Regions from separate parts of the Kitasatospora sp. NPDC059673 genome, predicted to be linked through region 3. Evidence: riboswitches for the same ligand, from Rfam matches in the RefSeq annotation. Region 3 holds a riboswitch; each other region holds the start of a gene.

Region 1 (7,049 bases), on a different contig from region 3:
GTTGTGCGGCACGAACGCGTGACTGCCGGCATCGCGGACCACCACGCCCTCGACCACCGTGCCGCGCGAGGTGTCCAGCAGCATGTGGAAGTGCAGCCCGTACCGTCCGAGCACCGGTTCGCTCACGGGCTGCCCGTTCCACTTCTCCTTCCCCACCGCCCGCGGCCCGACCCGGCGCAGCGCCGCATGCCGGACGTCGGCCGGCCGGCTGGACGTCAGATGGACGTGCGCCCGCCCCTGCTCGGTGCCCTCGACCCGGACGTTGCGGGTCAGGTTGAGCACCTCCGCGCCGAACACCGCCCCGCCGCCGAGGCTCACCCGCGGGTGGGCGTGCTGGAGCGGAGCGGTGAGGGTGACGTTCGGGCCGTCCACCCGCTGGACCGTCACCAGGTCGTAGGAATCGGAGAAGCCCTCGGCGTCGGGCGGCGCGGTCGGCGTGACGGCGAGTTCGTCACCCACCTGCCAGCCCTCGGGTGCGGCCGCCAGCTTCAGCACGGCGTCCCCTGCCTTCAGCTCGGTGGCGGCCCGCACCCACGCCGTGCGGGGCGCGCCGTCCAGCCGCAGGTAGCCGCGGCCGGTGACCCACAGGCCGGTGTCGGTGTCGACGACGCTCATGCCGCCGCCCTGGAAACGGCGCTCGTCGATGTCGGGAAAGCGCAACGTATGGGTGTGCGCCGCCTCGGGCGCGAGCGCGAGCGTGCCGCGGACCTCGACGTTGCCGGTACTCTCCAGCGTCAGCGACCGGTCGGTGGCGAACACCAGCGACCCGCCGGTGTCGATCAGCAGCGAGCCGACCTTGGCGTCCCCGTCCAGCACCACCTTGTCGGTGATCCGCACGGCACTCCCCGCCCCGGGCACCTTCCCGCCCCACCCCTTGGCGTCCGACCACCTCCGCCCGCCCTGGTCCACCGCCCCCGCCACCGGCTCCGCCCCGGCCAGCGACTGCCGCAGCACCACTCCCCCACCGACGGCCGTCACCGTCCCGACCGCCAGCCAGGTCAGCATTCGCCGCCGGCCCAGCAACGGCCGCCGGTGCCGCCCGTTCTCCCACTGCTCCACGATGGCCGCCTCCCGAAACGCGCAGGGACTCCGAATCGTCGGGGGCAGCATAGGTGGCGGGTTCGGTGGAAATCGGCGACTTCCGAGGCGACTAAGCATTCTGACGTACCGTCATCCACCAGTTCGGCAGAAATGGGTGACGGGGGCAATTCCATGACCCGTCAGCAATGGGCCCTGGACGCCGGAGCAGAGTGGACAGAAGCTCACAAATCACCCATCGACTGACTCCCAAACAACCACAGAAGTGAACTTTCGCCTGACAAGTGCCATAACCACCCAAAACGGGCACAAGATCGACAACTTCCTGACGGCAGCCCAGTTCCGGCCACGCACAGCGGAGTTCGTCCGGAATTCCTTGATCGCATTTTCCGGGCCCGGTGACGGCCGTCACAGGAATTTGCGAATCGTCCTTAAATCCGCTTAATCTCCTGCCCACGTTCGTGGACACACGGACCCAGCTCGCCCGGAACGCCGAATCCTGCCGCCGGGTGGGCCGGCTCATGCGAAACGCACCGCGGCAGGGGCGGGGGAACCAGGTAAGTCGCCCTGGGGCGGTCCTGACGGACCGGTCCGGGGCTTGGGGTGAAGCCGGGCGCGCCGAGAGGTGCGCGCGGCCGGGCAACTCCAGCCCGAATCCGACAGCTCACCTCGCAGGCGTGGGAGAGGAACGCATCTTCATGCTGCCCATCAGCGCCAAGCGCGCCCGCCGTCTGATCGCCACCACTGGTGTGGTGGGCATCGGCCTCACGGTTCCCGGCCTGGCCGCGGGTACCGCCTCCGCCGCGTCGGTGGCCACCTGGGACAAGGTCGCGCAGTGCGAGTCCAGCGGCAACTGGTCGATCAACACCGGTAACGGCTTCTACGGCGGCCTGCAGTTCACCGCCTCCACCTGGGCCGCCTTCGGCGGTACCGCCTACGCCCCGCGCGCCGACCTGGCCACCAAGGACCAGCAGATCGCCGTCGCCGAGAAGGTGCTCGCCTCCCAGGGCCCCGGCGCCTGGCCGGTGTGCTCCGTCCAGGCCGGTCTGACCAAGGGCGGCGCCGCCCCGCAGGTCAACACCTCCACGGGCTCCACCACCGCCCAGACCCAGGCCCCGAAGCCGGCCGCCCAGCCGCAGGCTCCGAAGCAGACCCAGCAGGCGGCCCCGCAGCAGCGTCAGGGCCAGGCCCAGAGCCGCCCGCAGGCCCCGGCCCAGCCGCAGGCCGACCAGGGCGCCCAGGCCGCCGGCAGCTACACCGTGGTGGCGGGCGACTGGCTGTCCGCCATCGCCCAGCACCAGAACGTCGAGGGTGGCTGGGAGAAGCTCTACGAGCTGAACCGCTCCGTCCTCACCAAGGGCCCGGACATGATCTACCCGGGTCAGAAGCTGGCGCTCGGCAACGTCGCGGTCGCCGAGACCCCGGCCAAGCAGTCCGCCCCGGCCCGCAAGTCCTCCGGTTCGACCCCGGCGCCGAGCACCCCCGCCCCGGCGCAGCCGAGCACCCCCGCCAAGCCCGCCACCACCACGACCGCCACCACCGCCACGACCGCCACCACCGCCCTCAAGGCGACCGGCTCCAAGGCCGCGGCGGTCGACTTCGCGCTGTCGAAGGTCGGCCAGCCGTACATCTACGGCGGCACCGGCAACGGCGGCTGGGACTGCTCGGGCCTGACCCAGGCCGCGTTCCGCCAGGCCGGCATCAGCCTGCCGCGCGTGGCCGCGGACCAGGCCGACTACTCGACCCGGGTCTCGCTGAACAGCCTGCAGCCGGGCGACCTGCTGTTCTGGTCGAACAACGGCGCCAACTCGGGCGTCTACCACGTGGCGATCTACATCGGCGACGGCAAGTACGTCGAGGCCGCCAACCCGAAGTCCGGCGTGAAGACCGAGACCATCGCCAACTGGGCGCCGGACTTCGCCGGTCGGGTCTGAAACGCCTGACACCGCGCACACGCGCATGAGGTGACCGCACCGCGGACACCGCTGCCCTCGGGGACCCTGGTCGGCTCCGGGGGCAGCGGCCTATTCTCGGCCGAAGGCCAAAGGCCGGAAGCGGTCCCGAGACCCTGGAGCGGTGTGCGATGGCGAAGGTGACGATCACGCTGGACGCGGACCTCGCGCTGGAGGCGATGATGCGCCTCGGGGTGAGCAGCCCGCAGGACGCGGTGGAGCTGCTGGTGCGCGACTACCTGTCCACCGGCCGCCGCACCCAGGCGCGCACCGGCGGCAGCCGGGACGGCGAACGCTTCGCCGGCCCGGCCCCGTCCGTCGAAGACTGACCCGGCAACGCCCGGCGCAGAGCCAACACCCGTTACGCCGAGAGGCCCTCGGCACCGCCTACCGCCGCGACAGGGCAGCTCTCCGGCCGAACACCGCTGCGGCCCCCGTCCGACGAACGAACGAGGGCCGCAACTACCGCACCAACAAGCTCAGTTGCGCGGACCGGAGCCGGTGGAGCCACGCATCACCAGCTCCGGCTGGAACATGAACTCCGAGCGCTGCGCCGGGTTTCCGCCGACCTCCTCCAGCAGGGCGTCGACGGCGGCGGTGGCCATCGCCTCGACCGGCTGCCGCACGGTGGTCAGCGGCGGTTCGGTGAACGCTATCAGCGGCGAGTCGTCGAACCCGACCACCGAGACGTCCTGCGGCACCGACAGTCCCCGCCGGCGCACCGCGCGGATCGCGCCGAGCGCCATCATGTCCGAGCCGCAGACGATCGCCGTGCAGCCCTTGTCGAGCAGCGCCTGGGCGGCGGCGTGCCCGCCCTCCACGCTGAACAGGGTGTGGTGGATCAGCTCCCCGGCCTCTTCGGCGGTGCGCCCGGTGAGCTGCTGGAGCGCGGCGGTGAAGCCTTCGATCTTGCGCAGCACGGGGACGAACCGCTTCTGACCGACCGCCAGCCCGATCCGGTCGTGGCCGAGTTCGACCAGGTGCTGGACGGCCATCCACATCGCCGCCCGGTCGTCCGGGGAGATGAACGGCGCGGCGATCTTCTCGCTGTAGCCGTTGATCAGCACGAACGGGACCTGACGGCCGGAGAGTTTGGCGTACCGGTCGTGGTCGGCGGTGGTGTCGGCGTGCAGTCCGGAGACGAACACGATGCCCGCCACGCCGCGTTCGACCAGCATCTCCACGAGTTCGTCCTCGGTGGAGCCGCCCGGGGTCTGGGTGCACAGCACCGGCGTGAAGCCGTGCCGGCTGAGCACCTGTTCGATGACCTGGGCGAGTGCGGGGAAGATCGGGTTGCTGAGCTCGGGGGTGATCAGGCCGATCAGCCCGGCGCTGCGCTGGCGCAGCCGGGTGGGCCGCTCGTAGCCGAGCACGTCCAGCGCGGCCAGTACCGTCTGCCGGGTGGTCGCGGAGACGCCCGCCTTACCGTTGAGTACGCGGCTGACGGTGGCTTCGCTGACCCCCGCCTGCGCCGCGATGTCGGAGAGTCGCGCTGTAGTCACGAGCCCAGAGCCTATTGCAACCACCTCAGACCGCCCACCATGCGGTGCTGTCGGCCGGGAGTTCGGTGTGCTCGGCCGCCACCACGGCGGCCGAGGACAGCAGCAGCCGGCCGGGCGCCGGGATGCTGACGCTCTCCCCCGTGACGTTCACGGTGCACACGAACGACCCTTCGGCGGCCTCGCGACGGAACATCAGCACGCCCTCGGGGGCGGCCAGCCACTCGACCTCGGTACCGGCGCCGAGCGCGGGCTGCTGGTGGCGCACGGTCAGCGCGGAGCGGTACAGCTCCAGCGTCGAGGTCGGGTCACCGGTCTGGACCTCTACCGAGAGCTCGGCCCACTCGGCGGGCTGCGGCAGCCAGCTCGGGCCGCCGGCCACCGGGCCGAAGCCGTACGGCGCCTCGCTGCCGGACCACGGGATCGGGACCCGGCAGCCGTCGCGGTAGCCGTCCTGGCCGGCCTGCCGGAAGAACGACGGGTCCTGGCGGACCTCGTCGGGCAGGTCGGTGACGTCCGGCAGGCCGAGCTCCTCGCCCTGGTAGATGTACGCGGAGCCGGGCAGCGCGAGCATCAGCAGGGTGGCCGCGCGGGCCCGGCGCAGGCCGAGCTCGCGGTCGCCGGCGGTGCGGATCTGGGTGCCCAGGCCGGGCTCGTTGGCGAACCGGGTGGCGTGCCGGGTGACGTCGTGGTTGGACAGCACCCAGGTGGTGGGGGCCTGGACGGGGCGCATCGAGTCGAGCGAGAGGTCGATCACCTCGCGCAGCTTCGCCGCGTCCCAGTCGGTGCCCAGGTACTGGAAGTTGAACGCCTGGTGCAGCTCGTCGGGGCGGACGTAGTTGGCGGTGCGCTGGACGGTCGGGGTCCAGGCCTCGGCGACGCCGATCCGGTCGCCGGGGTACTCGTCGAGGATCTTGCGCCAGCTGCGGTAGATGGCGTGCACGCCGTCCTGGTCGAAGAACGGCATGACGTCGTTGCCGAGCAGCTTCAGCTGGTCGCGGCTGCCGAGGTCGGGCAGGCCGGGGGCCTTGACCAGGCCGTGGGCGACGTCGATCCGGAAGCCGTCCACGCCCATGTCGAGCCAGAACCGCAGGATGGAGCGGAACTCGTCGGCGACGGCGGGGCTGTCCCAGTTGAAGTCGGGCTGCTCGGGGGCGAACAGGTGCAGGTACCACTCGCCGGGGGTGCCGTCGGGGTTGTCGCTGCGGGTCCAGGCGGGGCCGCCGAAGATGGACTCCCAGTCGTTGGGCGGGAGTTCACCGCTCGCGCCCTTGCCGGGGCGGAAGTGGTAGCGCTCGCGCAGCGGGGAGCCGGGGCCCTCGCGCAGCGCGCGCTGGAACCACTCGTGCTGGTCGGAGGAGTGGTTGGGGACCAGGTCCACAATGATCCGCAGGCCCAGGTCGTGGGCGTCGCGGATCAGCCCGTCGGCGTCCAGCAGGGTGCCGAACATCGGATCGACGGCGCGGTAGTCGGCGACGTCGTAGCCGGCGTCGGCCTGCGGGGAGGCGTAGAACGGCGAGAGCCACACCGCGTCCACGCCGAGGTCGCGCAGGTAGGGCAGACGGCTGCGGATGCCGGGCAGGTCGCCCATGCCGTCCCCGTTGCCGTCGGCGAAACTGCGCGGGTACACCTGGTAGATGACCGCGTCCCGCCACCAGCCGCCTCTGGAGGCCCCATTGGTCGCAGCAGTCGTCCGAGCGGCGGGAACGGCGGCGGGCCGGGAGGCGTCGGCCAGGTTCTGGGTCATTGGACAGTCATCCCTTGGGTGCTGTGGAAACGGAGGGTCAGGACTTCGCCGCGCCGGCCGTCAGACCGGTCACCAGGTGACGCTGCACCAGGTAGAAGACGATCGCGGCGGGGATGGCGATGAGCACCGAGGTGGCGGCCATCAGCTGCCACTGGTGGTCGTGCTCGCTGACGAACGAGGCCAGGCCGACCGCCAGCGTGTACTTGCTGGACGAGAGCATGAAGGTGGAGGCGAAGGCGACCTCGCCCCACGCGGTGAGGAAGGAGTAGAACGCGGCCACCGCCAGGCCCGGCCGGGCCAGCGGCAGGATCAGCCGCCAGAAGGCGCCGAACGGCGACAGCCCGTCGACCCGGCCGGCCTCGTCGATCTCCACCGGGATGGTGTCGAAGTAGCCCTTCAGCAGCCAGGCGCAGTACGGCACGGTGGTGGTGGAGTAGACCAGGATCAGGCCGGTGTAGCTGTCCAGCATCTGCAGGTTGGACAGGATGTAGTACATCGGCACGATCAGCACGGCGATCGGGAACATCTGGGTGACCAGCAGGGCCCACATCAGCGGGCGGTAGCCGGGGAAGCGCATCCGGGAGACCGCGTAGCCGGTGGTGGCGGCGATCAGCACGCCGATCACGGTGGTGCCGCCGGCCACGATCGCCGAGTTGCCGAACCAGCTGAGGAAGTCGGTGTCGCCCAGTACCCGGCTGTAGTTGGCCAGGGTGGCCTTGTCCATGATCTTCGCCGGGTGCAGGTAGTCCATGTCGTCCGGGCCCAGCGAGATGTACGCGATGTACAGCACCGGGAACAGGGCGACCAGGCTGG
Region 2 (7,049 bases), on a different contig from region 3:
CGACCAGGCCGTACTCCAGCGCCTCTTCGGCGGTCAGGATCTTGTCGCGCTCGATGTCCTCGCGGACCTGCTCGACCTCCTTGTTGGAGTGCTTGGCCAGCATGCTCTCCAGCTGCTCGCGCATCCGGAAGATCTCCTTGGCCTGGATCTCCAGGTCCGACACCTGACCGCGGCCGGTCTCGGTGTACGGCTGGTGGATCAGCACCCGGGCGTTCGGCAGCGCCATCCGCTTGCCGGGGGTGCCGGCGGCCAGGATCACCGCGGCGGCCGAGGCGGCCTGGCCCATGCAGACCGTCTGGATGTCGGGCTTCACGAACTGCATGGTGTCGTAGATCGCGGTCAGCGCGGTGAACGAGCCGCCCGGGGAGTTGATGTAGACCGAGATGTCGCGGTCCGGGTCCATCGACTCCAGGCAGATCAGCTGCGCCATGATGTCGTTCGCGGAGACGTCGTCCACCTGCGAGCCGAGGAAGATGATGCGCTCCTCGAACAGCTTGGCGTACGGGTCGTACTCGCGAACGCCCTGCGAGGTGCGCTCGACGAACCGCGGGACGATGTAGCGGCCCTCGGCCCGCATGTCCTCCAGGCGGGCCTTGGCACCGGACAGGCTGGGGATGTTCATGTTCTCAGGTCCTCCGAAGCGTGCGGTCTGGGTTCCGATACCGGTCAGCCGGCCTGGCCGGCGCCGGTGCCGCCGCCGCCCGGGACGTCCGCGGCGCTGTGCATGATGTCGTCGATCAGGCCGTACGCCTTGGCCTCCTCCGGGGTGAACCAGCGGTCGCGGTCGGAGTCTGCGGTGACCTGCTCGAAGGTCTGCCCACTGTGGTGGGCGATCATCTCCGACATCCGCTTCTTGGTGCGCAGCAGCTGCTCCGCCTGGATCCGGATGTCGGTGGCGGAGCCGCCGAGGCCCGCGGAGGGCTGGTGCATCAGGATGTTGGCGTTCGGCAGCGAGAAGCGCTTGCCCGGGGTGCCCGCGGTCAGCAGGAACTGGCCCATCGACGCGGCCATGCCCATGGCGATGGTCACGACGTCGTTCTTGATGTACTGCATGGTGTCGTAGATCGCCATGCCGGCCGAGATCGAGCCGCCCGGGGAGTTGATGTAGAGAAAGATGTCCTTCTCAGGGTCCGCCGCGAGCAGCAGGAGCTGGGCGGTGATCTTGTTGGCGATGTCGTCGTCGACCTGCTGGCCGAGGAAGATGATGCGCTCGTTGAGCAGCCGGTTGTAGACCTGGTCGCCCAGGCCGCCGCCCACGTCGCCGCCGGCGGCGTGCGGTGCCATCAGGCCAGGCATCTGCATCTGCGGGAACGTCACTTAGCCACCTGCTCAGTCGATCTGCGTGTGTGTCGCTGTCCACCGACCCTAACGCGCAGGCCCCGCCGCTGAATCCCCCACGCAGAACTGTTCGCTGTGAGCGCAGGGTGACTGGGCCCCACGCGAACGGGCCCGGGCACCATGCGGTGCCCGGGCCCGTCCCGGTGCTGCGATCCGCCGGATTCCCGGCGGTTACGAGGCTCAGGCCTCGGTGGTCTCCTCGGCGGCGGCCTCGGTGACAACCTCTTCCTCGTCGTCCTCGAACGAGACGACCTCACCGTTGGTGTCGGTGACCTTGGCGGCCTCGACCACCAGGGCCAGCGCCTTGCCGCGGGCGACCTCGCCGACCAGGAGCTGGACCTGGCCGCCCTGGACGACCTGCTGGGCGAACTGGTCCGGGGTCAGGCCGGAGCCGGCGGCGCGACGGATGAGGTGCTCGGTGAGCTCCTCCTGGTTGACGCCCAGCTCCTCGTTCTTGACGATCTGGTCCAGCACGAACTGGGTCTTGATGCCCTTCTTCGCCTGGTCCTCGGTCTCCTTGTCGAAGTCCTCGCGGGACTTGTCCTGGGAGGCCAGGTAGGTGTCGAGGGTCAGGCCCATCGGCTCCAGCTGGTGGTGCTCCAGGTTGTGCTTGCGGGTGCCGATCTCGTCCGCGAGCAGCTTCTCCGGGTAGTCCATCTCGACCCGGGTCAGCAGCTCGTCGAGGACCTTCTCCTGGGCCTGGGTGGCCTGGTCGAACTCCTTCATCCGCTCAAGGCGCTTGCGGGAGTCCCCGCGCAGCTCCTCCAGGGTGTCGAACTCGCTCGCGAGCTGCGCGAACTCGTCGTCCAGCTCCGGGAGTTCCTTCTCCTGGACGGTGGTCACGGTGACGGTGACCTCGGAGTCCTTGCCGACCTGGGTGCCACCCTTGAGGGTGGTGGTGAAGGTCTTGGCCTCGCCGGCGGACAGGCCGATGACGGCCTCGTCGATGCCGTCCAGCAGGCGGCCGGAGCCGATCTCGTAGCTCACGCCGGTGGCGGTGCCGTCCTCCGGCACCTCACCGTCGACCTTGGCCTCCAGGTCGATGACCACGACGTCGCCCTCGGCGGCGGCGCGCTCGACATCCTTCACGGAGCTGAAGCGCTCGCGCAGCTGCTGCAGCGACTTCTCGATGTCCTCGTCGGTGACCTCGACCGGGTCCACCACGACGGCGATCTCGGCGAAGTCCGGCAGGGTGACCTCGGGACGGACGTCGACCTCGGCGGTGAACTTCAGGTCACCGCCGTCGACCAGGTTCTCGACACCGGCGATGTCGGTGATGTCCGGCTGGCCCAGCACGTCGATCTGGCCCTCGTCGACGGCCTGCGTGTAGAAGCGCGGAAGCGCGTCGTTGACGGCCTCCTCCAGCACCGCGCCACGGCCGAAGCGCTGGTCGATGACCCGGTTCGGGATCTTGCCCTTGCGGAAGCCCGGGACGGTGACCTGCTGGTTGATCTTCTTGTACGCCGCGTCGAGGCTGGGCTTGAGCTCCTCGAAGGGCACCTCGACGGTGAGTCGAACCCGGGTCGGGTTCAGAGTCTCGACGGCGCTCTTCACGGTTAGGTCTCCTAGGGGGCTTGCGGTCAGGGCGATAGGCGGTTGGGGCTGCAATGCTGTCCGTACTACCGCCAGCGGTCCATCCTACCGGTACCACGAAAGCGACTGTGCCCGGCACCGGGTGCACGCCGGAGCAGGCCCACCGGGCCCGCGCCCCACAACGACAACAGGGCCCCGCCCACGGACGAGACCCTGCCGCACGGTCGGGGTGACCGGATTCGAACCGACGGCCTTCCGCTCCCAAAGCGGACGCGCTACCAACCTGCGCCACACCCCGTGGTGCCGAGCAGAAGAGTACACGTCGGGCCGCCTCCGGCCGGGGCGATATTCGCGAGCCGACAACGCGGAAGGAGTGTGCAATCCACCGGCTCGACCAGGTACCCTGATCCAGTCCTCGCCACCGCGACGCGGTGCGGGTACGCCTTTGCGGGTGTAGCTCAATGGTAGAGCCCCAGTCTTCCAAACTGGTCACGCGAGTTCGATTCTCGTCACCCGCTCCACGCGGCCAACGGCCCCGACTGCCAACGCAGTCGGGGCCGTTGCCGTTCCACGGCGCGGTCGCCGCTTCCTGGACAGCCCGAAGGCCCCGGGCAGCCTGGGTGGCTGCGCGGGGCCTTCGGGGGGTGAGGCGGGGATCAGACGTTGACGCCGTGGGCCGCCAGGTAGGCGACGGGGTCGATGTCGGAGCCGTAGTTCGGGGTGGTGCGGATCTCGAAGTGCAGGTGCGGGCCGGTCACGTTGCCGGTGGCGCCGGAGAGACCGATCTGCTGACCCGCCGTCACGGCCTGGCCGGCCGAGACGGAGATCGAGGACAGGTGGGCGTACTGGGCGTACTTGCCGTCGGCCAGCTTGATGATGACCTGGTTGCCGTAGGCGCCGCCGTTGCCCGCGGAGACCACGGTGCCCGCGGCGACGGCCTTGAGGCTGGTGCCGGTGGCGACCGGGAAGTCGATGCCGGTGTGGTAGCCGGAGGCCCAGTTGGAGCCGGCGACCTTGTAACCGGTGGTGACCTTGCCCGGCGCGGGGGCGACGTAGGTGGCGGACGCGCTGGTGCTCGCGGCGGCCGGGACGGCGGTGACCGCGGCGGCGGCCGGGGCCGGGGGCACGGGCTGGGCCTTGACGGTGCCGGTGGTGGCCGACTTGACGGTGCCGGTGGCGGCCGGCTTGGTGGTGTCGGCCGGCTTGACGGCGACCTTCGGCGCGGCGGCGGTGTCCGTGGAGGTGGACTTGGCGGCCGGGGCCTTCGCGGGGGCGGCGGCCTGGCCGTTGATCGCCAGCTTCTGGCCGGGGAAGATCAGGTCGGGGTTGCCGCCGACCACGGAACGGTTGTCCTGGTACAGCTTCTCCCAGCCGCCGTCGACGTGCTGCGCGGCAGCGATCTTGGACAGGGTGTCGCCGGAGGCGACCCGGTAGCTGTGCGGGGCGGCGGCGTCGGCGACGGGGGTGGCCTCCGCCGTGACCGTGGCCGGGCGGCTGCCGGCCTGGTCGGTGGAGGTGTGCGCGGAGGCGGCGGTGACCGGGAGGCCGATCGCGGCGCCGGCCACACCGGTGGCGATGGCGATCCGGGCGATGGTGGCCAGGCGCGGCTTGCGGTGCTTGCCCTGAGCGGACATGAAGGCGTTCCTCTCCGACGCCTGCGAGGTGAGCTGTCGGGTTCGGGCGAGAGTTGCCCGGCCGCGGAACTGCGGCTTCACCCCGAGCCGTTCCCGGTTGTTCCCGGGCCCGGCGACTTACCTGTGGTTCCCCCGCTCCTGCCGTGGCGTGGTATCTGGTCGGCACCGGACGACGGCAGGACTAGGCGTTCCGTCCGGTGGCCCGCCCGGTCGCTGGCCGGGCTGCGGAGGAAGCAAATCCCACGGCCCGTGAGGCTGGCAAACGCCGATCGGCCCCGCTCCCGGGATCGGGAAGGGGCTGACGATCCACCAGGTCACGCTGTGCCGACACCGCCACTGCGGTGCGCGTACGGGATCATGACGGTGCGCGTACGAACCCCGCACGGTGGGCGACTTCGGCCACCGTGCGCGTTCGGGCGCGGACCTGGCGTGACGTCGCGGGTGAGCCTGGTCACCCGCGGGCAGGCCGAATGGACGGCGCGGGGGTGCATCCCGCCCGTCGTGGCGTGCCGCCGGGGAGCCGACAGGCCGTCAGCCCGCGATCGACGCGATGGCCTTGGAGACCGAGGTGAGGAACTGCTGGATCGGGCCGGCCATGGTCGACTGGCTGAGCATGAAGCCGAACAGGGCGGCGACGATGGCGTGCCCGGTCTTCAGCTGCTTGTTGCGAATGAAGATCGCGACGATGATGCCGAACAGGACAAGCGCGGAGACGGAGAAGGCCACCGGGACTCACTTCCTCGATTCATGGCGGGGGTTCGGTGGAAGCCGGCGTTGGCTCCCAGGCGGAAACCGGCCCCTGCCCCCCGTGTCCCCACCACTCCATCCGGACTCAGTGTGGTCTCTCGTGCTGAGTGCGTAAAGGACTTGCCCGGTCGCTCGGTGCCCGAACCCGCCTGGCAGGACTGATTTTCGCCGACCGCGACGATAGCGGACTGGTTCTGACAACCCGTCGGCGGGCGGCGGTCGGTGCTGGCCGGCGCGGCAAACCGGCAGGCAGATCCGGCATCGGCGCCCGGCCCGGGCGGCGTACCGGAATTGGCCGAAGATCATCGCCCGGGTTTGACACTCCGTGGACACTCCGCGCTCACCGAGTCTGCACCTGACGGAAGTTCAGCGGCGCCAGATCAGCAGCACCGCGCGGTCGTCGTTGACGTGCTTGGCGACGGTGTCGATCAGCCGGACCGCGGCGCCGGACCGGACCGCCCCGGGGGCGGTGGCGACCAGCCGGTCGGCCTCGCCCATCAGCCGGTCCATGCCCTCGGTGAGGTCGCGGCCGGGGATCTCCACCATGCCGTCGGTGCACAGCATCAGGAGGTCGCCGGGGCCGAGGGTGCCGCGCACCCCTTCGAACTTGGCCTCGTCGTAGATGCCGAGCAGCGGGCCCTCGGCCTCCTTGACCTCCCAGTACCCGGCCCCGGCGAGGCGGTGCATGCCGGGCAGGTGGCCGGCGGAGAGCAGTTCGTACTCGCCGGTGTCCAGGTCGACCACCAGGTGGACGGCGGTGGCGAAGCCCTCCGCCCAGTCCTGGCGCAGCAGGTAGCCGTTGGCGGCGGGCAGGAAGTCGTGGGCGGGCAGCGAACCGAGCAGGCCGCCGAAGGCGCCGGACAGCAGCAGGGCGCGGCTGCCGGCGTCCATGCCCTTGCCGGAGACGTCGGCGAGGACGGCTTCGAGCATCCGCCCGCCGGGGCCGGTGCGGGCGGCGACCATGAAGTCGCCGGAGAAGGACTGGCCGCCGGCCGGGCGCAGCGCGGTGTCGGTGTGCCAGCCGTCGGGCAGGTGCGGGAAGCGGCCCTGGATCCGGATCCGTTCACGCAGGTCGAACAGCATGGTGGAGCCGCCGCGCCAGGGCACGCCGATCCGGCGGCGGAACTGGGCGACCAGCAGTCCGGCGACGCCGACCGCGCCGACCACCAACGCGGAGCCGGGGGTGACGCCGTGGGTGTAGGCCTCGGGCCGCGCGCTCGCGACGCGTTCGCCGGTGTGCACCAGGGATTCGGTGATCAGTCCGGCGGCGGCGACGGCGTACAGCAGCACCAGGGTGCCGGGGCGCAGCAGCAGCGCGCCGGCCAGCACGGGCAGCACCAGGGCGGTGGGCGGGGCCCAGTCGGGGAGCAGGATGTTCAGGAGCACCAGGACGGGCACGGCGAGGGCGAGGGCGGCGAACGCCCACCAGTCGGCGCCGTCGCCGCGGAAGTAGTCGACGCCGGTGCGGCGCAGCCTGCGTCGGGCCCGGTACAGCGCAGCGCGCAGCCGGGCCGTCACGGGCTCGCGGGACGGTCCGCCGTCCCGGCCCGTCGCTCTGGGGCGCGCACTGCCGGCCATGGGGACCGACCTTATCCACCGCCGGTGCGCGCGTCGACGGCCCGGTGGCACCGAGTGCAACGGGGGTGGCACGCTCCGGCGGGTTTCGGCCGTGCGCCGGATATCGGGTGACGGCATGGGCGCGACAAATCGGTCGCGCGGTTCCGGATCGGGTGGTAGGCAGGGCCTCATGACGATTCGACACCCCGATCTGTCCGTACGGCCGCTGCGCGCCGAGGA
Region 3 (7,049 bases):
GGGCGCAGGCCCCAGTGGGCGGCGATGGCGCCGGTGGCGGTCGCGGTGACGGCCACCGCGAGGTAGCCCGCCGCTTCGTTCAGGCCCATCGCAAGGCCGCGCCGGGCCGGGCCGACCAGATCGATTTTCATGATCACGGTGGTGGACCAGGTGAGGCCCTGGTTGACGCCCAGCAGCACGTTCGCCGCGACGATCCAGCCCCAGGTCGGGCCCCAGGCCAGCATCGCCGGTATCGGCAGGGCCACCAGCCAACCCGCGATCAGCACCGGCCTGCGCCCGTACCGGTCGGAGAGGGTGCCGGCGAAGAAGTTGGTGATCGCCTTGGTCGCGCCGAACGCCAGGATGTACGTCAGCGCACCTGTGTAGGCGGACAGGTGGAAGACCTTGTCGGCAAGCAGCGGCAGGACCGTCCGCTCCTGACCGAGCATGCCGCCGACCAGGGCGTTGACCGCCACCAGCAAGCCGAACTGCGCGAGGTTGGCGCGCAGCCCGAGCCGGATCGGCCGGCCACCGGGCCCGCCGGGCGGGGTGGTGCGCGCAGCGGCGGTCGGCGCGGCTGCCGGGGGTGGCAGTGGGCGCTGGGCCTCGACGGACATGGATGGCTCCCGGGTGGTGCGTGGGACGTCGTGGTGCGTAGGACGGGGTGGTGCGTGGGACGGGGTGGTGCGTGGGACGTGGTGGTGCGTGGTGCGATGCTCCGCGGGCGTTGACCGGGCGAGGCGTACCATCCAAAGCGTATTCCAATCTTTCATGGATTATCGGATAGTGCATCGACCGGGGGTCGCGCAGGCAGCTTCCGGACGGCCGGCAGAGCAAGGAGAACAAGGGCGGCAGGCACTGCCAGCGCGGTCATGCCGAACAGCGTCCGGTGCACGCCGATCCCGTCCGAGAGCGGTCCTGCGAGCACCAGGCCGAGCGGCATCAGTGCCACTGCGATCAGGTGGTCGTAGGAACTGACCCGGGACAGCACCTGCTCGGGTATGTGCACCTGGAGTGAGGTCTCCCACAGCAGGAAGAACAGCGAGACGCCGACTCCCGTACAGGCCTCCAGCAGGGCGATCACCGCGACCGGAGCGCCGGATCCGATGATCAGCGCCTGGCAGGAGGCAACCGCCATCGCGACGGCCGCCACCGCCATTGGTCGGGCCGGTTTCAGGCGGTAGGCGCAGACGTCACCAACGATCGAGCCGAGGCCGAAGGCGGTGACCACCACGGCCCAGGCGCCGGCCCCGCCCCACTCGCGATCCGCCAGGACCGGGCCGAGCACGAACACGGAGGGCAGCACCACCACGTGGTAGATCGCAATCGCGAGCATGCCCGACCACACCCAGGTCCGTTCGCACACCTGCCGCCAGCCGACCCGGAGTTCGGCCAGGAATCCGAGCCGCTCGGCGCGCTCCGCGACGGCTTGCCCGCCCACTGTGCCGAGCCTCGCCAGTACGGCGGCGCTGGCCGCGAAGCTCAGGGCGTCCATCAGCAGGGCACCGCCAGGCCCGGCGACGGCGACCAACGCGCCGGCCAGCACCGGCCCGATCACCAACCCCACGGAGTGGACGAGCCCGCGCAAGGCATTGGCCTCGCCAAGCCGTTCACCGGACACCAGCAGCGGGATCAGCCCCGTGGAGGCGGGCAGGAAGAATGCGTCCGCCACCCCGAACACCACCATCAGCAGCGCCAGCACCCCGACCCGGGCCGTCCCGGTGAGCAGCAGCACCGCGACGGCCGCCTGGACCGCGCACCGCACCAGATCGGAGGCCAGCATGATCCGCTGTCTTGGCATCCGGTCCGCCCACACGCCGCCGACCAGCACGAACACCAGCATCGGCAGCAGGCCGGCCGCAGCCACCAGGCCGACATCGGCGGCCGACCCGCCGATCGACAGCACGGCGAACGGTAGCGCCACGAACGACACCCTGTCGCCCAGGACGGACAACGACTGACCGACGAACAGACGGGCGAACTGACGCTCCACCCGGAGCACTTCAGGAATCAGCACAGCCATGGGCACCTCCACAGCGGGTCGGGGAACAGCGATCACCGCGATGGTAGGAAGCCTCCGAAGTGGCTGTCGCGCGATTTATCCACAACGCCCCCAATGCGCCGATTTCGCTCAACTGCCTCGCTTTTCAAGCCACTTGAGGAACCCTCGACACCCAACCGCCCAAGCGGGGCTGTCCGCCTTCCCCTCCACCCGCTCCCCCAATCCCACCGATCGGCCAGACTTTCGCAGCCGACCACCCGATCACCCCATCGCCCGACTGCCCGACCACCCATCGCCCGGCCGGCCGACCGCCCGCCCGGCTGCCCGGCTGCCCGACCACCGGGCTGACGCAACTCGGCCGTGACATAGGCGCGATGAGCTTGTGATTACTCCGTTCGAGTGATTAGGCTCGATCCGGCCCGCACCGCCGGGCCCCACGCGCGGCAACGCCGAACCCTGTCCGCCGCGTTGCCGGGTCGACCACCACAACCCTTGGACAGGGACGGGGGAACCAGGTACGTCGCCGTCCCCCACGGCTAGGGGTGAAGCCGCCCGCACCGGCTCCGACCGGTACGCGGCGGCCGGGCCTTCCTCCCGGTCCGAACCCGACAGCTCACCTCGCAGGCGTGCGGAGAGGATCGGGCATGCTCTTCACGGGTTCCGGGCGCCATCGTCGGCAGAGCCAGGCGGAGAAGGCAGCCGAGCGGGCGATCGCCGCAGCCGGCGTCGCCGGCGTCGGCCTCGCACTGCCGCTGCTCGCCGTGACAAGTGCGCAGGCCGCACCGAGCACGGTCTGGGACCGGGTCGCCGACTGCGAGAGCGGCGGCAACTGGAGTTCCGACCCGGGCAACGGCGTGTACGGCGGCCTCCAGATCACCGCCCAGCGCTGGCTCGACTACGGCGGCACCCAGTACGCCGAGCTGCCCAGCGGGGCCACCCGCAGCCAGCAGATCGCGGTCGCCGAACGCATCCTGGCCACCGAAGGCCCGCAGCCCTGGGCCTCGTGCGCGGACTCGGCGGGCCTGCGCACGGTCAGCGCCCCCGGTGTGGTGGACGACAACGACTCGGCGGACGAGGCGGGTTCGCTGCGCGGCGCCCGCGGCATCGCGGCCGTCAACACCGCCTCGGACGGCACCGTCGCGCCGCGGAACGCCACTCCGGTGTTCTCCGGCCTGCCCGGCTACGACCCGGTGTACCACGTGTACTGGTACGAGAAGAACGGCGGCTGGTTCTGGACCAGCCACCAGAGCCTGTACGAGCGCTACATCCAGCTGACGCACCCCCAGCCGCCTGCGGCCACACCGGCTCCGACCGCCACCCCGGACGGCCGGACCGTCCCGACTGCTCCGACCGCTCCGACTGCCCCGGCCCCTTCGAGCGACCAGAGCACCAACCCGAGCACCAACCCGAGCACCGACCCGAGCCCGAACCCCACCACGCCCACCGGCGACCAGACCGGCAACGGCAACGGCGCCGAACCCGGCAACGGCACCAACCAGGGCCAGGGCCAGGACGGCAAGGGCAACAGCGGCAACCAGCAGCCCACACCGTCCACCCCGGATCAGCCCACCACCCCGCCGTCCCCGAGCACCTCCGCCCCCGGCAACGCGCCCGTACCCCCGTCCACCGAAACCCCGTCCGCCACGACCCCGTCCCCGCAGCCGTACACCGTCGGCCCGGGTGACACGCTGGCGAAGATCGCCCGCACCCACGAGCTGAACGGCGGCTGGACCGGTCTCTACCAGAGCAACCAGCAGGTGGTGGGCGAGAACCCGGACCTGATCCACCCGGGCCAGGTGCTGAACCTGGGCTGACGGCCGCCCGGCCCGGCCGCCGTCACTTCGGGACGGCGGCCAGTCCGGTGCAGCCGCGCAGGCCGTCGCGGCGTTGCTGGGCGGCCTTCGCCGCGCCGCCGGTCTGCGGAACGGGCACGCCCCGCCCGTCGATGTGGGCGGGGGTGAACGTTTCGCCGGTGACCCGTCCGTCGGTGCTGATGGTGAGCGTGGTGACGCCGGTCTCGTCGGAGGCGGTGTAGTTCGAGGTGCCGTACCAGAGGAAGTTGCCGAAGCCGTACGCCACATAGGTGTTTCCGAGCATGCCCGCGCCGAGCATGGTGTGGGCGTGTGTGCCGACCACGGCGGTGGCGCCGGCGGCGGCGAGCTTCTTGGCGAGGGCGCTCTGTGCGGCGGTCGGGCAGGCCACGCCTTCCTCGCCCCAGTGCAGGTACACCAGCACCACGGGAGCCTGCGCCTTGGCCTCGGTGACGGCGCGCAGCAGGGATTTCTCGTCGAACGCGGAGGCGATGCCGGGTTTGTGCTCGCCGGCCCGCCACTTCTGGTTGGTGAGTTCGTCGACCTGGCTCGCTGCCAGGACGGCGACCTTCGTGCCGTGCACGGTGGCTATGTGGGGCGCGAAGGCTTCGGCCGTGTCCTTGCCGATGCCGATCAGTGGAATCGGGGAGTTGGCCTTGGCGGCGAGGGTGTCGGCGAGGCCGTCGGCGCCGAAATCGACGGCGTGGTTGTTGGCCTGGGAGAGCACGTCTATTCCGGCGTCCTTGAGCGCGGTCAGCGCCTTGGGGCTGGTCCGGAAGGTGTAGGTCTTGGGTTCGGGCTTGCCGCGGCCGGTGATCGCGGTCTCCAGGTTGAGCACCGCCAGGTCGGCGGCGGACAGGGTCTTGGCGATCGGCCCGAGTGCGGTTTCGGTGGCGGGGGCGGTCAGCCGGGAGCCGGTCCGGCCCTCGAAGTGGACGTCCCCGGCGAAGGCCACGGTGATGCTGCCGGCCGCGCCGCTCGGAGCGGTATCGCTCGGGCCCGCGCTCGGAGCACCGGCCGTCCCCGGGCTGCCGGATGCCGTGCCCCCGGCGGAGTCCCCGGCGGGGGTGGTGGCCGCCGTCCCACCGCCCTCGGGTGGCGTCGATCCGCCGCATCCGGCGACGGCGGTGAGCAGCAGGACGGCAGCAGCGGCAGTGCCGAGTGGCGCGCGACGCATGAGGATCCCCCCGGATCGTTCGATGCTTCGCACTGTATCCGCGCCACTCGATCATCGGAAGACCACTTCGACACCGGATGATCACAACTCTGCGACCCGCGCCGTCGTCGAACCGCTCAGGCGATCACACCGGCGGCGCGCAGCAGCCAGCGGTTGGCGCGGCCGACCAGTCCGGCCCGGTCCAGCACGCCGATCACCTTCTGCGCCATCTCGATCCTGGTGTTGCGCCAGTGCGGGTTGGCCCGGGCGACGGCCTTGCCGATCTTCGGGTCGATGCCGACGGCGGCGTAGAGCCGGGGGTGGATCAGCGCGGTGGTGGCGTAGTAGATGACCACGCCGAGGAGGAACTGCTCCCACCGCCGCTGCAGCGGCCCGAGCCGCTTGCGGACGAGTTCCTCGCGGGCGTAGGTGATGTGCCGGGCCTCTTCGATGACGTGGATCCGGGAGACCTGCCGGGTGAGCGGCTGGACGGTGTCGTCGTTCATCATTTCGCGCTGGAAGGCGTCCAGGATCTCCTCGACGTACATGGTGCCGCCGAAGGTCTGGCTGTGGGTGGAGATCGCCTTGAACAGCCGGCCGAGGTTGTGGGCGACGAATCCGGCGCCGTACGCGGGGACGCCCATCTTGGCGATCATGCGGGCGAACATCACCGAGTGCCGGCATTCGTCGGCGATCTCGGTGAGCGCGTACTGGACGTGGTTGCTGGTGGGGTCCCGGTCGAAGGCGTGGCGCAGCAGCATCTGCATGAGGATCTCCTCGAACCAGATGCCGACGCTGGCGATCGAGGCGACCTCGTGCTTGGAGAGTTCGATGCGCTCGGCCTCGGTCAGCCGTTCCCACAGGTCGGTGCCGTAGAGGGAGAGGTGGCGGGGCGGGCAGTAGTAGGCGCCGGGGACGGGGTCGGCGTCCCAGTCGATGTCGTTGAGCGGGTTGAACGAGAGCTTCGCGGAGGAGGCGAGCAGGCGTTCGGCGGTGCGTTCCCGGTCGGGGGCGGTGCGCTCGCGGTCAGGGGCGCCGGGGGTGGCGGCAGGGTGGGGCGGCATGCCGGCTCCTTCGCGGTGGGGGCGTGGTCGAGGGTGGACTGGTGCCACTGCCGCGAAGGTAGAAGTTATTAGACTGTCCGTCAATACACTGCGCACAAGGAGGCGCTCGCCGTCGCTCCGAGGGTCCGTCAGCCGCGCCAGTCGGCCGGATCGGCCCACGCCGCCAGCACCCGTCCGCTGACGAAACGTCGCGGCGTGCCGTCCACGGGGTCGGTGAATTCCAGCGAGCGAGCCAGCAGTTGGAGCGGACGCCGGTAGTTCTCGGGGTCCTGTTCGGGCAGCAGCTCGGGGTAGATCGGGTCGCCGAGGATCGGCAGGCCGAGCCCGTTCATGTGCACCCGCAGCTGGTGGGTGCGGCCGGTGTGCGGGGCGAGCCGGTAGCGGCCCAGGCCGTCGCGGGCCTCCAGCAGCTCGACCCGGCTCTCCGCGTTGGGCTCCCCCGGCACCTGGTAGGCGTCCAGCCGGCCGTGGTCCTTGACGAGCCGGTTGCGCACGGTGGTCGGCAGGGGCACGGCCGGGTTGTGCCGGGCGATCGCCTCGTAGGTCTTGACGGCCTCCCGCCGTTCGAACAGTCCCTGGTAGGCGCCCCGGCGGGTGGGGTCGGCGATGAACAGCACCACGCCCGCGGTGAGGCGGTCCAGGCGGTGCGCGGGGCTGAGCCGGGGCAGGCCGAGGTCGCGGCGCAGCCGGGCTAGCGCGGTCTCGGTGGCGTGGCTGCCGCGCGGGGTGGTGGCCAGGAAGTGCGGCTTGTCGGCGACCACGATCCGCTCGTCGCGGTACAGCACCTCGACGGGGAACGGCACCACGGGTTCGGGCGGCCCGGGTTCGCGGTGGAACCACACGTGGCCGCCGGGCCGGTAGGGGGCATCGGGGGCGATCGGCCCGTCGGGGCCGGCGAATTCGCCGGCGTCGAGCATCGCCGCGATCCGTCCGGGGCCGGCGGCGGCGCCGTAACGCTCCTCCAGGTAGGCGCGGACGGTCGGCCAGGGGCCTTCGAGGGGCAGCCGCACGTGGACCGGGTCGATGCCGTCGCGCTG
Region 4 (7,049 bases), on a different contig from region 3:
GTCGCCGAGCTGGAGGCCGCCGTGGAGACCGGGCGGCGCACCGCCCGGGAGGGCCGCAGCGTCGAGGACATGCGGCTGCGGCTGCTGCTGGACACCGTGCTGCAGTCCGCGCAGGGCCTGCAGCGGGAGCTGGCGCTGCCGGTGACGGCGCTGCGCCCGGCCGACCTGGTGGAGGCGGTGGAGCCCGGATCGGCCTCGCCGCACGACGTGGCCCGGCGCGGCCTGGCCGAGGACGACCCGGCGCTGCTGGACCAGCTGCTGGCCATTCCGCAGGTCCACCTGGTGGTGGACGGCTACAACGTGACCAAGACGGGGTACCCGCAACTGCCGCTGGAGCAGCAGCGGTTGAGGCTGCTGGGCGGTCTGGCGATGCTGGCCCAGCGAACCCAGGCCGAGGTGACCTGCGTGTTCGACGGTCAGGACCTGGACGTTCCGGTGATCATGGCCCCGCCGCGCGGCGTGCGGGTCCGGTTCAGCCGGACCGGGGAGACCGCGGACGAGCTGATCCGCCGCCTGGTGCGGGCCGAGCCGCAGGGCCGGCCGGTGGTGGTGGTCTCCGCCGACAAGGAGGTCGCGGACGGGGTGCGCAAGGCCGGCGCCCGCCCGGTGGCCTCGGTTCTGCTGCTGAACCGGCTGTCGCGCAGCTGAACGTGCTGACGGGCGCTCAGCGTCATTGGGGCGTCCGGAGTGTGTCGGTGTGGTGAAGAGGGGCGGAGAAGCGAATCCGGGAGCCCCCCGGGAGTGGACGCGGAGGTAGGGACTTCACTAGGGTCTGGCGTCAAACCTATATTCCGGACTATCGCTCTAACGGGTGAGTCCAGAGGAAGAAGGAGCACCGCCTTGGCCTCCCACCGCCGTCCCAAGCAGCCGAGTCGCGCCCGGGTGACCGTGCTCACCGCTGCCGCCGCGACCGCGGTCGCCCTGTCGGCCCAGGTGAGCGCGCACGCCGCGCCGGCCCAGCCGAACAAGGACGAGATCAAGGCGCAGGTCGACAAGCTCATGGACGAGCAGGAGCAGGCGGCCGAGAGGTACAACGGTGCCAAGGAGAAGGCCGACCAGCTCCGCAAGCAGGCCGACCAGCTGCAGGACCAGCTGGCCCGCGGCCAGGAGCAGCTGAACGAGCTGGCCTCCGGGCTGGCGGCGGTGGCGGGCGACCAGTACCGGCACGCGGGCGTCGACCCGTCGATGCAGCTGATGCTCTCCGCCGACCCGGACAAGTACCTGGACCAGGCGTCCTCCTTCGACCAGGCCGCCGGCACCCAGGCCGACACCCTGAAGTCGCTGAACGACCAGCAGCGCCGGCTGAACCAGCAGAAGCAGGAGGCGGCGACCGTCCTGGCCGAGCTGGACGGTCAGACCCAGGCGCTGAACGACTCCAAGAACGAGGTCAAGAAGAAGCTGGAGGAGGCGCAGAGCCTGCTCAACCAGCTCTCCTCCGCCGACCGGCTGTCGATCACGCGTGGCGACGGCGCGGCCTCGCGCGGTGCCGAGCGGGTCGACCTGGCCAACCTTCCGAAGGCCGGCGGCTACGCCGGGATCGCGGTGCAGAAGGCGCTCGACAAGCGCGGTGCGCCGTACGTGTGGGGTGCGACCGGCCCGAGCAACTTCGACTGCTCCGGCCTGATGGTGTGGGCGTACGCGCAGGCCGGCGTCTCGCTGCCGCGCACCTCGCAGGCGCAGGGCAGCTACGGCACCAGCGTGGGCACCGACTGGCACAACGCCCAGCCCGGCGACCTGGTGGTCTACTACGGCGACCGGCACCACGTCGGCATGTACATCGGCAACGGCATGGTGGTGCACGCGCCGCACACCGGTGACGTGGTGAAGACCATGAAGGTCGACGCCATGCCGATCTCGACCATCCGTCGGGTCTGACGGCCCGACAAACCGGACATACGCCCTTCAGGGCGACAATTGACGCGCTGTGACACGCCCGGGCGGGTCGAGATCCTGCTGTGATCTCGAACACGTCCGGGCGTCGCGTTTTTCGGGTGGGCGGTGGGAAATGCTACGCACTGTGCAACGGATCCCTTACGTTCGGTCAGATTCGTAATCGAAATTGACTCAGATTCAGATTTTTTTCCGACAAGGATTTGAACGGATCACGGATCGGTTACTAGGGTCATAGTTCGACCGCCGCAGAGTCGATCGCCCAAGGGGGGCGACGGTGGGGGTCGCCGCCGAGTCCGTGACGCAGCGGGCGGATCGTCAGAACGAGATCCGCCGACGGGGATACCCCTGCGGGGGTGCTGTCGAACGGAGCCGGGGAACCACGTTCCCCCGGGGTGAATCGGCGCCAGGTCGGCCGCGACAGTGGCCGGTGAGGCGCTGTAGGGCATCTCTTCCGGCCCGAACCCGTCAGCTCACCCGGTAGGCGGTGTGAGGAAGAAGGAGTCCGCCTTCGTGGCGTCCCATCGCCGTCCCAAGCCCGTCGGCCGTGCCCGGGTCTCGATTCTCACTGCCGCTGCCGCCACCGCCGTCGCGCTGTCCGCCCAGAGTGGTGCGCACGCCGACCCGGCGCCCACCAAGGACCAGGTCAAGCAGCAGGTCGACCAGCTCAACGAGCAGGCCGAGGTGAAGACGGAGGCGTTCAACGCCTCCGTCGAGAAGCAGCAGAACCTGCAGAAGCAGGTCTCCCAGTTGCAGGACCAGCTGGCCCGGCAGCAGGACCAGGTGACCACCGTTCAGGAGCGCCTGGCGACCATCGCGGCCGAGCAGTACCGCAACGGCGGCATCCCGCAGACCATGCAGCTGATGCTCTCCAGCAACCCGGACAACTTCCTCGGGCAGGCCGGTGCGCTCAACACGGTCGGCGCCACCCAGTCCGACCTGCTCAAGAGCTTCAAGGCCGAGCAGGCCAAGCTCGACGGGCAGCGCAAGGAGGCCGAGCAGAAGCTCGCCGAACTGGACACCACCACGAAGGCCCTCAAGGCCGACAAGGAGGACATCCAGTCCAAGCTGGCCCAGGCGCGGGAGCTGCTCAACACGCTCACCCAGAAGGAGCGCGACGAGCTCGCCGCAGCCGAGGCCAAGGCCGCCGACTCCTCCCGCAGCCAGGCCGAGCGCGCCTCCCGCGGCGACAGCACCCGCACGGACCTCAGCGCCCCGGCCCCGGCCGGCTACGCGGGTGCCGCGATGAACGCCGCGCTGTCCAAGCTGGGCAGCTGGTACTCCTACGGCGCGGCCGGCCCGACCACCTTCGACTGCTCCGGCCTGATGCAGTGGGCGTACGCCCAGGCGGGTGTCTCGATCCCGCGCACCTCGCAGGCCCAGGCGGGCGCCGGCACCAGCCTCGGCACCAACATCGCCAACGCCAAGCCGGGTGACCTGATCATCTACTACGGCGACCAGCACCACGTCGGCATGTACGTCGGCAACGGGCAGATCGTGCACGCCCCGCACACCGGTGCGCAGGTCCGCTACGAGTCCGCCACCGTGATGCCGATCAACAAGATCGTCCGGATCTGACGGCCGCTCGGAGCCTTCGGCCCGGCACCCCGCGCAAGGGGTGTCGGGCCGCTCTCGTTCCGGTGTCCGATTCGCGGTCGAATATTCGAAGTTGTCAGGGTTTGGACTGAATCCGTCCGACTCGCTAACCTCTGCCCCGGCCCCCCGTGCGGACGGCCGCCCGACCCGCGGGCGGCGGCGGAGGCCGGAGCGCAGGAACGGAGTCGTCGCACGTGCCCGTGCACCGTCGCCCCCCACTGCCCGGTGTCCAACGCCTCGCCCGAGCCCTGGCACTCACCGCCGCCGCGACCGGCGCGATCCACCTCGGCGTCGCCCCGGCCGCCGCCGCCCCGGCCGATCCGCCCGACCGCACCGACGTCAAGGCGCAGGTCGACCAGCTGTACGAGGAGGCCGAGCAGGCATCCGAGAGGTACAACGCCGCCCAGGAGCAGCAGAAACGGTTGCAGCGCGAGGCCGGCGCCCTGCAGACCCAGGTCGCCGCCGGGCAGGACGAGCTCAACCGGCTGCGCGCCGACCTCGGCGCGGTGGCCGCCGCCCAGTACCGCGCCCAGGGCCTCGATCCCACCCTGCGGCTGATGCTCGACAACGACCCGGCGTCCTACCTGGCCGGCGCCCGCTCCCTCGGCCAGGCCACCGCCCGGCAGAACGAGACGCTGCGCGACCTGCACGAACGACAACGCCGGCTGGAGCAGCGCCGTCAGGAGACCACGGTCAAGCTCGACGAACTGGAACAGGCCCGGCACCGGCTGGCCGCCGCCAAGGACGAAGTCCGCGCCCGCCTGGCCCGGGCCCGGCAGCTGCTGGGCGGCCTCACCGCCGCCGACCGCGACCGGCTGGCCTACGACGACGACGCCCGCGCCGCCCGTGGCGCCGGCCGGTTCGACCTCGGCAACGAGCCCCCCGCCTCCGACCGCGCCGCCGCCGCGCTGAACGCAGCCGTCTCGAAGATCGGATCCTCGTACGTGTACGGATCCACCGGCCCCAGCACGTTCGACTGCTCCGGTCTGATGTACTGGGCGTGGCGGCAGGCCGGAGTGACCCTGCCGCGGACCTCGCAGGGACAGGCCTCGGCCGGCCGGCGGGTGAGCCTCGCCGAAGCCCGGCCCGGAGACCTGGTGATCTTCTTCAAGGACAGGCACCACGTCGGCATGTACGCCGGCGGCGGTGTCGTCGTGCACGCGCCGCACCCCGGCGCCCGGGTCCGCTACGAGAGCGTCAGCGCGATGCCGGTCAACTCGGTGGTGCGGGTCTGAACCAGCACGAGCCCCTGGTCACCGACCTGCCGCAGGCCCCGGCGCCGCGGCAGGCCGGTGCTTCGCCGTCCCGGCGCGCCGCCCTGCTGGTCGCCGCCGGGTGCGCGGCCCAGCTCTCGCTGCCCCGGGTGATTCCCGCCGGGCCCACCGGTCCGGCCGCCGCCCCGCCCGGACCGCCGGTGCAGTCCGGCGTCCGGGACGCCGTGGCGCAGGTGCTGGCACGGCGGGCCGCCGCGATCCTGCTGCGCGACCCCGGCGGGCTGCCGACGGCGGCGGGCGCCGAGGAGGCCGACCGGGACCTGCTCGTCCGTACCGCCGCGATCCGCTTCACCGAGTACACGCTGCGGCTGACCACGTTCACCGAGCCCGCGCCCGGCGCCGAACGGCTGACCGTCGGCGCGGAACTCGGCTACCGGATCACCGGCGTGGACGACTACCCGGCGCTGCTGGAACGGCAGATCGACCTGCAGCGGGAGCCGGCCGGCTGGCGGGTGCTGCGGGAGGTGCCCACCGGCGCGGTGGCGCCCTGGGACCTGGGCACCGTCCGGACCGCGACCGGGCGGCACAGCCTGGTGCTGGGCCTCGGCGAGGACGGCGAACTGGCCGACCTGGCCGCGCTCGCCGACCGTGCGATGCCCACCGTCGAAGGCGTCTGGGGCCCCTGGAAGCCTGGTCGGCTGCTGCTCGAACTGCCGCTCACCGTCCAGCAGTTCGCCCGCCGGATGGACGTCTCGGCGGACGCGTACCAGGGCATAGCCGCAGTCACCCTGGCGGTCGGCGGCGCGCCGACGCACACCCCCGCCGACCGGGTCGTGGTCAACCCCGACGCGTACCGGCAGCTCAGCGAGCTCGGCCGCCGGGTGGTGGTGACCCACGAGGCCACCCATGTCGCCACCCGGGCCGACACCAAGGCGTGCACCCCGCTGTGGCTCTCGGAAGGTGTCGCCGACTACACCGGCTACCAGGGCACCGGACGGACCACCCGGCAGATCGCCCCCGAACTCGCCAAGGACGTCCGGGCCGGGCGGATGCCGGCCGGGCTGCCCACCGACGACGCGTTCACCGCCGGCTCGGCCGGCATCTCCCAGGCCTACGAACTGTCCTGGCTGGCCTGCGACTTGATCGCCCGCCGGTACGGGCCGGACCGGCTGGTGGCGCTCTACCGGGCCGTCGGGCAGAACGGCGCCGGCGGCCTGGAGCGCGCCTTCCGGTCCGAACTCGGCCTCGGTGTCGCCGAGTTCACCAAGGACTGGACGGCCGCGGTGGCCGCCCTGAAGGACTGATCCGGCTCAGCCGGCCAGCGCCCGCTCCAGGCCCGCCGCGTCCAGGAAGGCGGTGTGGGTGCCCGCCGTGGTGCAGGCGAACGCACCGGCCGCCGCGCCCGCCCGCATGCACTCCTCGACCGGGCGCCCGGCCAGCCGCCGGTGCAGGAAACCGGAGACGAACGCGTCGCCCGCGCCGTTGCTGTCCACGATCGGCGCGCCCGGGTCCACCGCCGGGAAGTGCCGGGGGGCCGCGTCCTCGCGGGTGAGCAGGAACGCGCCGTGCGCGCCCGCCGTGGCCACCACCAGCTCGGCCCGGCCCTGGGCCAGGATCGAGCGCATCGCCGCCTCCGGGCGGTTGCCGAGACCGGCCGCGGACAGGAACACCACGTCCGAGCGGAGCGCGTAGAACCGGTGGTGCTCGTTCTCGCCGTTCCACGCGTGCAGGTCGGTGGAACTGGGGCGGCCCAGGCGCTCGATGTCCGGGTACATGTCCCGGTTGACGCCGGTGATCGACAGGTGGACGTGCTGCGAGCGCTCCAGCAGCGGCAGCCAGAACTCGCGCGGCAGCCGGGCGTCCGCGGGGTGGCGGCCGTCGTAGAAGGAGAACCGCAGGCCGTCCGCGTCCACCAGGTTGACGCTGCGCGGGGTGCCGGCGGGGGCGGGCAGGTGGCTGAAGTCCAGGCCGCGGCGGGCGTATTCGGCCAGCACCAGGGCGCCCTGCGGGTCCTCGCCGAGGAAGTCGGCGAGCTTGGTGCGCAGGCCCAGCGTGTGGCAGGCCAGCGCGACCCCGTTCCCGGTGTGTGCCGGGTAGTCGAGCACCGGGGGGACGTGCACCGAGTCGACGCCCGGCGGGATCTCCATGCGGTCCACCCGGACGATGGTGTCCACGCCGACGCCGCCGACGATCAGGATGTCGTAGTCGATCATCCGGCGATGGTGGCAGCGAACTGCGCGGCCCTGCAAGCGCTTTCAGAAACTTGCAGGAGGGTGCCGGGTGGTCAGGCGCGGTCCGCCGGGGTGAGGTCGTCCAGCAGATCCTGCTCGTAGGCGATGCCCGGCCGCA

Evidence for each region. A riboswitch is a leader RNA that binds a small molecule or an ion and turns the genes downstream of it on or off. The one in region 3 is predicted to bind cyclic di-AMP.
Region 1: linked by a shared signal. The riboswitch ahead of ACFV18_RS10735 (transglycosylase family protein) and the one ahead of ACFV18_RS14640 (transglycosylase family protein) in region 3 are both predicted to bind cyclic di-AMP.
Region 2: linked by a shared signal. The riboswitch ahead of ACFV18_RS15750 (peptidoglycan DD-metalloendopeptidase family protein) and the one ahead of ACFV18_RS14640 (transglycosylase family protein) in region 3 are both predicted to bind cyclic di-AMP.
Region 4: linked by a shared signal. The riboswitch ahead of ACFV18_RS09590 (NlpC/P60 family protein) and the one ahead of ACFV18_RS14640 (transglycosylase family protein) in region 3 are both predicted to bind cyclic di-AMP.

Annotation. Positions count from the first base shown of each region.
Region 1 covers NZ_JBHWEN010000007.1:13,190-20,238, forward strand. The annotation lists gene ACFV18_RS10730 (hypothetical protein) at 1-1,059, opposite strand, end outside; cyclic di-AMP (ydaO/yuaA leader) riboswitch at 1,558-1,731, shown strand; gene ACFV18_RS10735 (transglycosylase family protein) at 1,716-2,972, shown strand; gene ACFV18_RS10740 (hypothetical protein) at 3,122-3,319, shown strand; gene ACFV18_RS10745 (LacI family DNA-binding transcriptional regulator) at 3,470-4,492, opposite strand; gene ACFV18_RS10750 (glycoside hydrolase family 13 protein) at 4,518-6,236, opposite strand; gene ACFV18_RS10755 (sugar ABC transporter permease) at 6,274-7,049, opposite strand, start outside.
Region 2 covers NZ_JBHWEN010000011.1:159,939-166,987, forward strand. The annotation lists gene ACFV18_RS15725 (ATP-dependent Clp protease proteolytic subunit) at 1-622, opposite strand, end outside; gene ACFV18_RS15730 (ATP-dependent Clp protease proteolytic subunit) at 667-1,296, opposite strand; gene tig (trigger factor) at 1,519-2,892, opposite strand; tRNA gene ACFV18_RS15740 (tRNA-Pro) at 3,096-3,169, opposite strand; tRNA gene ACFV18_RS15745 (tRNA-Gly) at 3,319-3,392, shown strand; gene ACFV18_RS15750 (peptidoglycan DD-metalloendopeptidase family protein) at 3,528-4,505, opposite strand; cyclic di-AMP (ydaO/yuaA leader) riboswitch at 4,511-4,664, opposite strand; gene ACFV18_RS15755 (hypothetical protein) at 5,037-5,231, opposite strand; gene ACFV18_RS15760 (PP2C family protein-serine/threonine phosphatase) at 5,619-6,830, opposite strand; gene ACFV18_RS15765 (GNAT family N-acetyltransferase) at 7,000-7,049, shown strand, end outside.
Region 3 covers NZ_JBHWEN010000010.1:134,190-141,238, reverse strand. The annotation lists gene ACFV18_RS14650 (MFS transporter) at 1-596, opposite strand, end outside; gene ACFV18_RS14645 (MFS transporter) at 749-2,038, opposite strand; cyclic di-AMP (ydaO/yuaA leader) riboswitch at 2,453-2,622, shown strand; gene ACFV18_RS14640 (transglycosylase family protein) at 2,626-3,795, shown strand; gene ACFV18_RS14635 (CapA family protein) at 3,818-4,969, opposite strand; gene ACFV18_RS14630 (diiron oxygenase) at 5,086-6,012, opposite strand; gene ACFV18_RS14625 (pseudouridine synthase) at 6,141-7,049, opposite strand, start outside.
Region 4 covers NZ_JBHWEN010000006.1:43,958-51,006, reverse strand. The annotation lists gene ACFV18_RS09600 (NYN domain-containing protein) at 1-648, shown strand, start outside; gene ACFV18_RS09595 (NlpC/P60 family protein) at 841-1,875, shown strand; cyclic di-AMP (ydaO/yuaA leader) riboswitch at 2,212-2,393, shown strand; gene ACFV18_RS09590 (NlpC/P60 family protein) at 2,404-3,468, shown strand; gene ACFV18_RS09585 (NlpC/P60 family protein) at 3,681-4,721, shown strand; gene ACFV18_RS09580 (hypothetical protein) at 4,850-6,004, shown strand; gene ACFV18_RS09575 (carbohydrate kinase family protein) at 6,011-6,913, opposite strand; gene ACFV18_RS09570 (glycosyltransferase 87 family protein) at 6,985-7,049, opposite strand, start outside.